4 regions of the Streptomyces sp. NBC_00258 genome follow, and region 2 is predicted to be linked to each of the others. Evidence: riboswitches for the same ligand, from Rfam matches in the RefSeq annotation. Region 2 holds a riboswitch; each other region holds the start of a gene.
What was found. Region 2 has a riboswitch for cobalamin ahead of OG718_RS40500 (cobalamin biosynthesis protein). Riboswitches for the same ligand answer to the same signal wherever they lie in the genome.
Positions count from the first base shown of each region.

Region 1: another riboswitch for cobalamin. It lies ahead of OG718_RS20330 (ribonucleoside-diphosphate reductase subunit alpha); the one in region 2 lies ahead of OG718_RS40500 (cobalamin biosynthesis protein).
Region 3: another riboswitch for cobalamin. It lies ahead of metE (5-methyltetrahydropteroyltriglutamate--homocysteine S-methyltransferase); the one in region 2 lies ahead of OG718_RS40500 (cobalamin biosynthesis protein).
Region 4: another riboswitch for cobalamin. It lies ahead of OG718_RS44025 (ABC transporter substrate-binding protein); the one in region 2 lies ahead of OG718_RS40500 (cobalamin biosynthesis protein).

Region 1 covers NZ_CP108081.1:4,591,784-4,593,974, forward strand. The annotation lists gene OG718_RS20325 (GNAT family N-acetyltransferase) at 63-581, shown strand; cobalamin riboswitch at 644-784, shown strand; gene OG718_RS20330 (ribonucleoside-diphosphate reductase subunit alpha) at 924-2,191, shown strand, end outside.
Region 2 covers NZ_CP108081.1:9,094,392-9,096,582, forward strand. The annotation lists gene OG718_RS40495 (cobyric acid synthase) at 1-349, opposite strand, end outside; gene OG718_RS40500 (cobalamin biosynthesis protein) at 346-1,302, opposite strand; cobalamin riboswitch at 1,401-1,544, opposite strand; gene OG718_RS40505 (hypothetical protein) at 1,667-1,888, opposite strand; gene OG718_RS40510 (inorganic phosphate transporter) at 1,901-2,191, opposite strand, start outside.
Region 3 covers NZ_CP108081.1:3,369,465-3,371,655, reverse strand. The annotation lists gene metE (5-methyltetrahydropteroyltriglutamate--homocysteine S-methyltransferase) at 1-1,070, opposite strand, end outside; cobalamin riboswitch at 1,235-1,458, opposite strand; gene meaB (methylmalonyl Co-A mutase-associated GTPase MeaB) at 1,564-2,191, opposite strand, start outside.
Region 4 covers NZ_CP108081.1:9,886,894-9,889,084, reverse strand. The annotation lists gene OG718_RS44030 (FecCD family ABC transporter permease) at 1-229, opposite strand, end outside; gene OG718_RS44025 (ABC transporter substrate-binding protein) at 226-1,251, opposite strand; cobalamin riboswitch at 1,319-1,505, opposite strand; gene OG718_RS44020 (TIGR03767 family metallophosphoesterase) at 1,679-2,191, shown strand, end outside.

The DNA of each region.
Region 1 (2,191 bases), 4.5 Mb from region 2:
CGGTACCGGTACGCGAGAAACTCGGCAGCCCCTCGTCGTACCCCTCGGGCACACTGCCAGGCATGGACATCGTGATCAGGCGGGCGAGGCCCGAGGAGTACGAGGCTGTGGGCGAGATCACCGCGCAGGCCTATCTCGGGGACGGGCTCCTCGACTTCGGCGAGAGCGACGAGTATCTGGGCGAGCTGCGGGACGTCGCGAAGCGGGCCGCGGCCGCCGACGTGCTGGTGGCCGTGCTGGGGGCAGGGGCGGGCGAGCGGGTCGTCGGCGGCGTGACCTTCGTCCCGTCCGGCGGGCCGATGGCCGACATCGCGCGCGAGGGCGAGGCCGAGATACGGATGCTGGCGGTCGCCACGGAGGCCCGCGGGCACGGAGCGGGCGAGGCCCTCGTACGCGCCTGCGTCGACCGCGCCCGGGCCACGCACGGCTGCGTACGCGTCGTGCTGTCCACCCAGCGCACCATGCACAGCGCCCACCGCATCTACGGACGCCTCGGCTTCACCCGCGCCCCCGACCGCGACTGGAACCCGGTCCCGGACCTCGACGACATCATGCTGCTCACCTACGAGTTGACACTCTGACACCCTCCGAAGCCGACACGACACAACATGTGGGGGTGCTTCCCGAGCCCGGCACAAGATGTATGCTCATGCTCGCTGTCGCCGCAGGGGAATCCGGTGCAAATCCGGAACTGTCCCGCAACGGTGTACTTGTGCATGTCTGTCCCTGGAGGAGAGCCGTGCGCCTGGTCAGTCCGAGGACCTGCCGACAGCGTGCCCAGGCCATCCGGCCCGGGTGCCATGACGTCCGGGCCTCGCGGAGTGGGCCGGTGGACGCGGCGTACCGCTGCGCAGAGCGTGTACCCCCGTGTGCCCCGAACCCCTCTCCCCGCAGGCTCCGTGCCGAGCGAGGGAGAGCCCCACGTGACCATCGCGCCAGCCGATCCGGTCTCAGCGAAAGCGCCCCAGTACCAGCAGGACAGGGCCGAGGCCGACGGACCGGGAACCGTGTTGCTGCGGACCCTGGCCGACCTCACCGCCGACCTTCCCGACGCCGATCCCGGCAGGGTCGCCGCCGCCGCGCTGCGCGGCCGGTCCTCCGTCGGGGCCGACGGGATCACCGCGGAGCTGCGCGAGCTGGCCACGGAGGCGGCCGCGGGCCTCATCTCCGAGGACCCCGTGTACTCGAAGCTGGCCGCCCGCCTGCTGACGATCGGCATCGCCGAGGAGGCCGCCTCGCAGGGGGTCCGCTCCTTCTCCGAGTCCGTCGCGGTCGGCCACCGCGAGGGCCTGATCGCCGACCGCACCGCCGAGTTCGTACGGACCCACGCGGCCCGTCTGGACGCGCTGATCGACCTCGAAGGCGACGACCGCTTCGGCTACTTCGGCCTGCGCACGCTGCACAGCCGGTATCTGCTGCGGCACCCGATCACGCGGTCCGTCATCGAGACGCCCCAGCACTTCATGCTGCGCGTGGCGAGCGGCCTCGCCGAGGACGACACGTCCCGCTCGGTCGACGAAGTGGCCGCCCTGTACCGGCTGATGAGCCGCCTCGACTACCTGCCGTCCTCCCCCACGCTCTTCAACTCCGGTACGCGGCACCCCCAGATGTCGTCCTGCTACCTCCTCGACTCCCCGCTGGACGAGCTGGACTCCATCTACGACCGCTACCACCAGGTGGCCCGCCTCTCGAAGCACGCGGGCGGCATCGGCATCGCGTACTCCCGTGTCCGCTCGCGCGGTTCCCTGATCCGGGGGACGAACGGGCACTCCAACGGCATCGTCCCGTTCCTGAAGACACTCGACGCCTCGGTCGCCGCCGTGAACCAGGGCGGCCGGCGCAAGGGCGCGGCCGCGGTCTACCTGGAGACCTGGCACTCCGACATCGAGGAGTTCCTGGAGCTGCGCGACAACACCGGTGAGGACGCCCGGCGTACGCACAACCTGAACCTCGCGCACTGGATCCCGGACGAGTTCATGCGCCGGGTGAACGAGGACCGCGTCTGGTCGCTGTTCTCGCCGGCCGACGTGCCCGAGCTGGTCGACCTGTGGGGCGAGGAATTCGACGCTGCCTACCGCAAGGCTGAGGACCGGGGGCTCGCCAAGAAGACCATCCCGGCCCGCGATCTGTACGGCCGCATGATGCGCACCCTCGCGCAGACCGGCAACGGCTGGATGACCTTCAAGGACGC
Region 2 (2,191 bases):
GACGGCCGCCGTGATAGCCGCGGGCGCTCATCTCCCCGACGGGTCTGCCCATGAGGACGACCTGGCTGCTCCGGTCGCTGCCGGGCTTGAGCAGCACGGGATTCATCAGCGCGGTGGGCTCCACGCGCGCGGCCTGCGCCTGCATGGCCTGCGCCCGGCCGATCTCGGCGCCCTCCCGCGTGACGAACGAGTTGAGCGACATGTTCTGCGCCTTGAAGGGCGCGACCTTGACGCCCTGGCGCACCAGCCACCGGCAGATCCCGGCGGTCACGACGCTCTTGCCCGCGTCGGAGGTGGTGCCGGCGACGAGCAGGCCCCCACCTGTGCCCCCGCTCGTACCCCGGCTCATGACGTACGCCCCTTCGTGCGAAGGCCGTTGACGAGGAGCCGCCCGGCGACACTCACGCCGAGCGCGAGCCAGCCCACGCGCCGCGAGAGCCGTACGGCCCGCTCGATGTCGCCGACCTCCACGGCCCGCCCCTCGCCGTTGAGCACGGGCCGGTGCTCGACCCTTCCGGCGTACGAGAGCGTCCCGCCCAGCCGCACGCCGAGCGCCCCCGCGAACGAGGCCTCGACGGGCCCGGCGTTGGGGCTCGGATGCTTGGCGGCGTCGGCACGCCAGGCGCGTACGGCCCCGCGCGGATCGGTTCCCGCGACGGCCGCGAGGACGGCGGTGAGCCGCGCTCCCGGCCACCCCGCGACGTCGTCGAGCCGCGCGGAGGCCCACCCGTACCGCCGGTACTTGGCGGACCTGTGCCCGACCATCGCGTCGAGCGTGTTCACGGCACGGAATCCGACGAGCCCCGGCACACCGGCCGCGGCACCCCACACGAAGGCGCCCACGACGGCGTCGGAGGTGTTCTCGGCGACGGACTCCACGACGGCCCGGGCGATCCCGTCGGCGTCCAGCGCCTGCGGATCCCGCCCGCAGAGATGAGGCAGCCGCTCCCGGGCCACCTCGACGTCCCCGGCGGCGAGCGCCCCGCCGACGGCCCGGGCCTCACGCCCGAGCGAAGTCCCGCCGACGACGGACCAGGTGGCGGTGGCGGTCAACGCGACGGACGCGACGCGCGAGGCACGCACGGAGCGGGCGGCGAGCGCCGCGAGTCCGGTGGCACCGCCCACGCAGACGGCGGTGTGCAGCGCACCCCACCCCCGGTGGTCCCGCCACAGCACCCGCTCCACGGCGCCCGCGGTCCGTCCGAACGCGGCGACCGGATGCCCCCGGCGGGGATCGCCGAGCAGCAGGTCACCGAGGAGGCCGGCGGCGGCGCCGTACGCGAAGACGCGATCGGCACTCATCGGTTCAGCCGACCGTCAGGTCGGGTACAACCGTCGCTCGAAAGGCACTTGGGCAGCCGCGCATGGCGATTTGTCCTCACTCAGGGTGTCCACGCCCTGGTTCGACGAGACCGACGGCGAGAGTTCCTGGCTCCCGGGGGATCGATTCCCCGGTAACAGTGGCGGGACCGCGCCGGATTCGCACCGGCTTCCTCTCCTGCCGCCGTACATGGCTCCGGCAGTCCACCACGCCCACGAACACCCGTCAACTTGCTGTTGACCTGCGACGGGAGAGTGTGCTGAGGCCCACACACGGACACGACTCCGCCCCGCCGACCGGGGGGTCGGCGGGGCGGAGTCGTGAGGTGCGGAGGCGCTGTACGCGTCAGGCGACGATCAGATAGATCCCGTACGTCACCGCCGCCGCGCACGCGGCGAAGCAGGCGTACGCGCCCGTGACCGCGAGGGTCGCTGTGCCGCCCTGGGCGGAGGCGGACTCGCGCTTGGAGAGGCCGACGATGCCGAGGGTGAAGAGGCCCACGAGGGCGACGGTGACGATGAGGCTGACTCCGAAGACGGAGCCGAGGGCTGCCCAGTCGATCTTCATGCTGTGGGTTCCTTACACCGTGGCCGGGCGGGCGGGCTCGGTGGCGTCCGGGCCCGGGATGGTGGTCTTGAACTCGTCGGCCGTGGCGACCGTGCCCGCAGGCGGCGGGGTGACGGCGGCGATGGCGGTGGTCACGACGCCCGCGGGCTCGCCTTCGACGTCGTTCACGTTGTCGCGGGTGACCGGCTGGCGGCGGGAGAGGACCCAGATGACCGCCGAGCCCGCGACCAGCAGCGCGCCGGTGAGGACGATGCCCCAGGTGCCCTGCTTGGTGAGGAACTCGGCGCCCGCGCCTACCAGACC
Region 3 (2,191 bases), 5.7 Mb from region 2:
CAGCGCAGGATCTGCGGCTCGATGTCCCGTTCGGCGGTGGCGTCGAGCGGCACGTGGAGCAGTGAGCAGGACGCGGCCACGTCGACCCGGTCGGCCAGCCCCAGCAGGGTGCCGAGCGTGGCCAGGGACTTCTCCAGGTCGTTGACCCAGATGTTGCGCCCGTTGACCACGCCCGCGACCAGGCGCTTGCCCGGCAGTCCGCCGACGGCGGCGAGCGCGTCCAGGTTGGCGGCGGCCGCCTCGGTGAAGTCGAGGGCGAGGCCGTCGACCGGGGCCTTGGCGAGCATCGGCAGGGCGTCGCCGAGCCGGTCGAAGTAGGAGGCGACCAGCAGCTTCGGACGGTCGGTGAGCGCGCCGAGGTCGCGGTAGGCGCGGGAGGCGGCGTTCAGTTCGGCGGGCGTACGGTCCTGGACCAGGGCCGGTTCGTCGAGCTGCACCCACTCCGCGCCCGCCGCCCGCAGATCGGAGAGGACCTCGGCGTACACCGGCAGCAGTCGGTCCAGCAGGGTCAGCGGGTCGAAGTCGGCGGCCACACCGGGTGCGGGCTTGGCGAGCAGGAGATAGGTGACGGGCCCGACGAGGACCGGCCGGGCGGTGAGGCCGAGGGCGAGGGCTTCGCGGAGCTCGGCGACCTGCTTGGCGGAGTCGGCCGTGAAGACGGTGCCCGGGCCCAACTCCGGGACCAGATAGTGGTAGTTGGTGTCGAACCACTTCGTCATCTCCAGCGGCGCCACGTCCTGGGTGCCACGGGCCATCGCGAAGTAGCCGTCGAGCGCGTCGGCCTCGACCGCGGCGCGGTGGCGGGCGGGGATCGCGCCGACCATGACGCTGGTGTCCAGGACATGGTCGTAGTACGAGAAGTCGCCGGTCGGCACTTCGTGGACGCCGGCCTCGGAAAGCTGCTGCCAGTTGCTGCGGCGCAGTTCGGCGGCGGTGGCCCGGAGGGCGTCGGCGTCGACGCGGCCCTTCCAGTACCCCTCGATAGCCTTCTTCAGTTCCCGGCCCATGCCCTGACGGGGGTAGCCGTACACGGTGGCCCGTGCCGCCGCGGCTGCGGACTTCGATGTCACGGAACTCTCCTTCGCGAGATGTCTCCCTGAGATCCCGGCGACGGGACGTGAGCGCGAAGGGGTGACGAACCCGGCGGAAGTACCTCGCGCGGCAAGGCGCGGTCGTCCACCGGATATGTACGCCGACCCGCCCACGAGGTCACCGGGATGTCCGTACGCGATCGGTCACGCACGGGCAGATGGCAGGTCTTCGGACTCGCGAGCACGTCCTCCGTACGGAGGACACCTACTGGCCGTCGCTTCCCAGGCCCCGCTTCTCGGGGTCCAGTGCGTTTGACGGCGGTCGTTCCCGCTCACCGCTGCGGGGCAGTCCCGGATTCCCACCGGGTTCCCTCTTACGACGCATCCCGCCTGGCGGACGGGGCGAACCAGCTGCACCGGTCAGCCTAGGGGGCGCGGCCTCGCGACGTGAAACGTTTCCCATATGCCGGACGGCCGTACGAGACACCGCCCAGGTGAACCGGACGGGCGTGGAGCGGTTGCCCGGTCCGGCTCAGCCCGTGTTGCCGCCGAACGCCCGAAGAATGCGCTCGGCGGCGAGCGTGGCCGTCAACTCGCCGTTCCTGACCCGCTGTTCGAGATCGGGTCCGAGGGCGCGCACGGCGGGGTCGGCGTGCAGGCGGCCGAGGAGTTCGTCGCGCACCATCGTCCAGGTCCAGTCGACCTGCTGGTCACGGCGTTTGGCGGCGAGACGGCCGGACGAGTCGAGAAGCGTACGGTGCTGTTCGAGACGCTCCCAGACCGTGTCCAGGCCCGTCGACTCACGGGCGCTGCAACTCAGCACCGGTGGCGTCCAGGCGGCGTCGGCGGGATGCATCAGCCGCAGCGCACCCGCCAACTCCCTTGCCGCGCCCCGGGCGTCGCGCTCGTGCGGGCCGTCCGCCTTGTTGACGGCGATCACGTCCGCCAGCTCCAGGACACCCTTCTTGATGCCCTGCAACTGGTCCCCGGTACGGGCGAGCGTGAGGAGCAGGAAGGAGTCGACCATGTTCGCGACGGCGGTCTCGGACTGGCCGACACCGACCGTCTCGACGAGGACGACGTCGAAACCGGCCGCCTCCATCACCACGATCGACTCCCGGGTCGCCTTGGCGACCCCGCCGAGCGTGCCGGCGGTGGGG
Region 4 (2,191 bases), 790 kb from region 2:
CGGCCCCGCACACGGCCGCCAGGAGCGTGCGCGGCAGCCGCAGCTCCCAGACGATCCCGTCCCGGATCGGGGTCAACTCCGAGCTGCCCCAGCCGAGATGGGACGCGACCACGGACCAGACGTCGCCGACCCGGATGTCCGCGGGACCGATGGTGATCGCGAAGGCGACGGACACGAGGAGCAGGGCGACGCCCGCGGCGATGAGCAGTCCCAGACGCGGCCGTGTCACCCGGCGAGCCCGAACTCCCGCAGGGCGGAGGCGACTTGCTCGACGCCCTCGACCGTGCGGATGGTCGGGTTCATCGCCTGCCCGCTGAGCAGGACGTACCGCTTCTTCTTGACGGCGGTCATGTTCCTGGTGACCGGGTCGGACTCCAGGAACTCGATCTTCTTCTTCGCGGACTCGGCGGTCTGCGACTTGCGCGTCAGATCGCCGATGACGAGCACGTCGGGGTCGCGGTCGGCGACGGTCTCCCAGTTGATCTGGGGCCACTCCTCGTGCGTGTCGTCGAAGACGTTCTTCGCGCCGAGGGTCCGGGTGATGACGCCGGGCGCACCACAACAGCCCGCCATGTAGGGCGAGTCGGAGTTGGCGAACCAGTACAGGAGGGTGACGTCGGAGGCGTCGATCCCCGAAGTGGCCTTCTTCATCCGCTGTTTGAGATCGGCGACGAGTTGCTCGCCCCGCTTCTCGACGCCGAACACCTCGGCCAGGTCGCGCACTTCGCCGTAGATGGCGTCGATGCCGAGGGCCTTCTTCCGCGCGCCGTCGCCGCCCGAGGCGTTGTCCTTGCCGACGCAGTCGGAGGGCGAGACGTAAGCGGGCACACCGAGCTTCTCGAACTGCTCCCGGGTGGCCACGCCGCCCTTGCCGAGTGTCGACACGAACGAGGCGGCGACGAAGTCGGGATCGGCGTCCAGGACCCGTTCGAAGGAGGGATTGTTGTCGGCGATCCGCTCCACCTTCGCGTTCGCCTTCGCCAGGCCCTTCATCACCGGGTCGGTCCAGGTGGCGGTACCCGCCATACGGTCCGCGAGGCCGAGCGAGAGCATGATCTCGGTGGTGCCCTGGTTCAGGGAGACCGCCCGCTCGGGCGGGGACTCGACGCGTACGGTCTGTCCGCAGTTGTCGAGAGTGACGGCGGCCTTGGAGTCCGTGTCGGAGGACGAGTCCCCCGAACCGCAGCCGGTCAGCAGGAGAGCTCCGGACAGGACGAGGGCAGCGGGGCGGGCAAGACGTGCGACAGGCACGGGAGTTCCTCAGGCGTCGAGGGCTCGAACGCGGAGCCCGGTCGTACGGTGCTCCCCCGTCGGCACGTGACCGCGGAGGCCGCCAGCAGGTCTTCGGACTCGGGGTCACCCGGACGAGGCGCCTTCCCGGACCGTCGTTCCGATCCAGTGGCCGATGCCACGCCCGTCACCCTCACCGCTGCGCGTCAGCTCCGGATTCCCACCGGATTCCCTGACCCACGTACATGGGTTCGACTGGCCTCGGCAAGCTATCACGGCGGATGTCGCGGACCGGCGGGCGGACCTGCAGTGCGGCGCCCCATCGGCCGCTCCACCTGTTCCGGCGGTGTTCACGGCCACGCCACACCCCGGCTCACACCCCCGCCCCTGCGGCCTGAATGAGTGGTTCCGCTAGTTGAGTCTCTCGGAGGCACCGGAGGGCCGCCCCATGACCGGGACCGAAACAGCGGGGACCGCATCCACTCCCCCGCCCTCGCCCACACCCGCTTCCCCATCCCTGCCCCCGTCCCCATCGCCGTCTCCGTCTCCGTCTCCGTCTCCGTCCGCATCCTCGATCAACCGTCGTCGCTTTCTACTCGCGTCCGGTGCCGTCGCCGCGGGAGCGACCGGAGGAGCGGCTGCCGTCTTCCCACGGCAGCGCCCGGCCCCCTCCGCGCAGGCCGCCGCGGCGAGTGCCGCCCCGCAGCCGCCCCTCGCCACCCGAGCTGCCCGACGGCCGGCGCGACGCGCGGCCCCGTACGCGGCGACCACCCTGGAGACGACGGCCCGCCTCGGCGGCCGCGCGCACACCGGCGCCTACCGACGGCTGGTCTCTGGCCCCGGATGGCCCGTGGTCGTACGCGGGGATCTCGCGCCTGCCGCCACCGGCCGCCAGGACCGGCGCACACCGCTCGCGTGCTTCGTGCAGTTCACCGACCTGCACCTCACGGACGTACAGAAC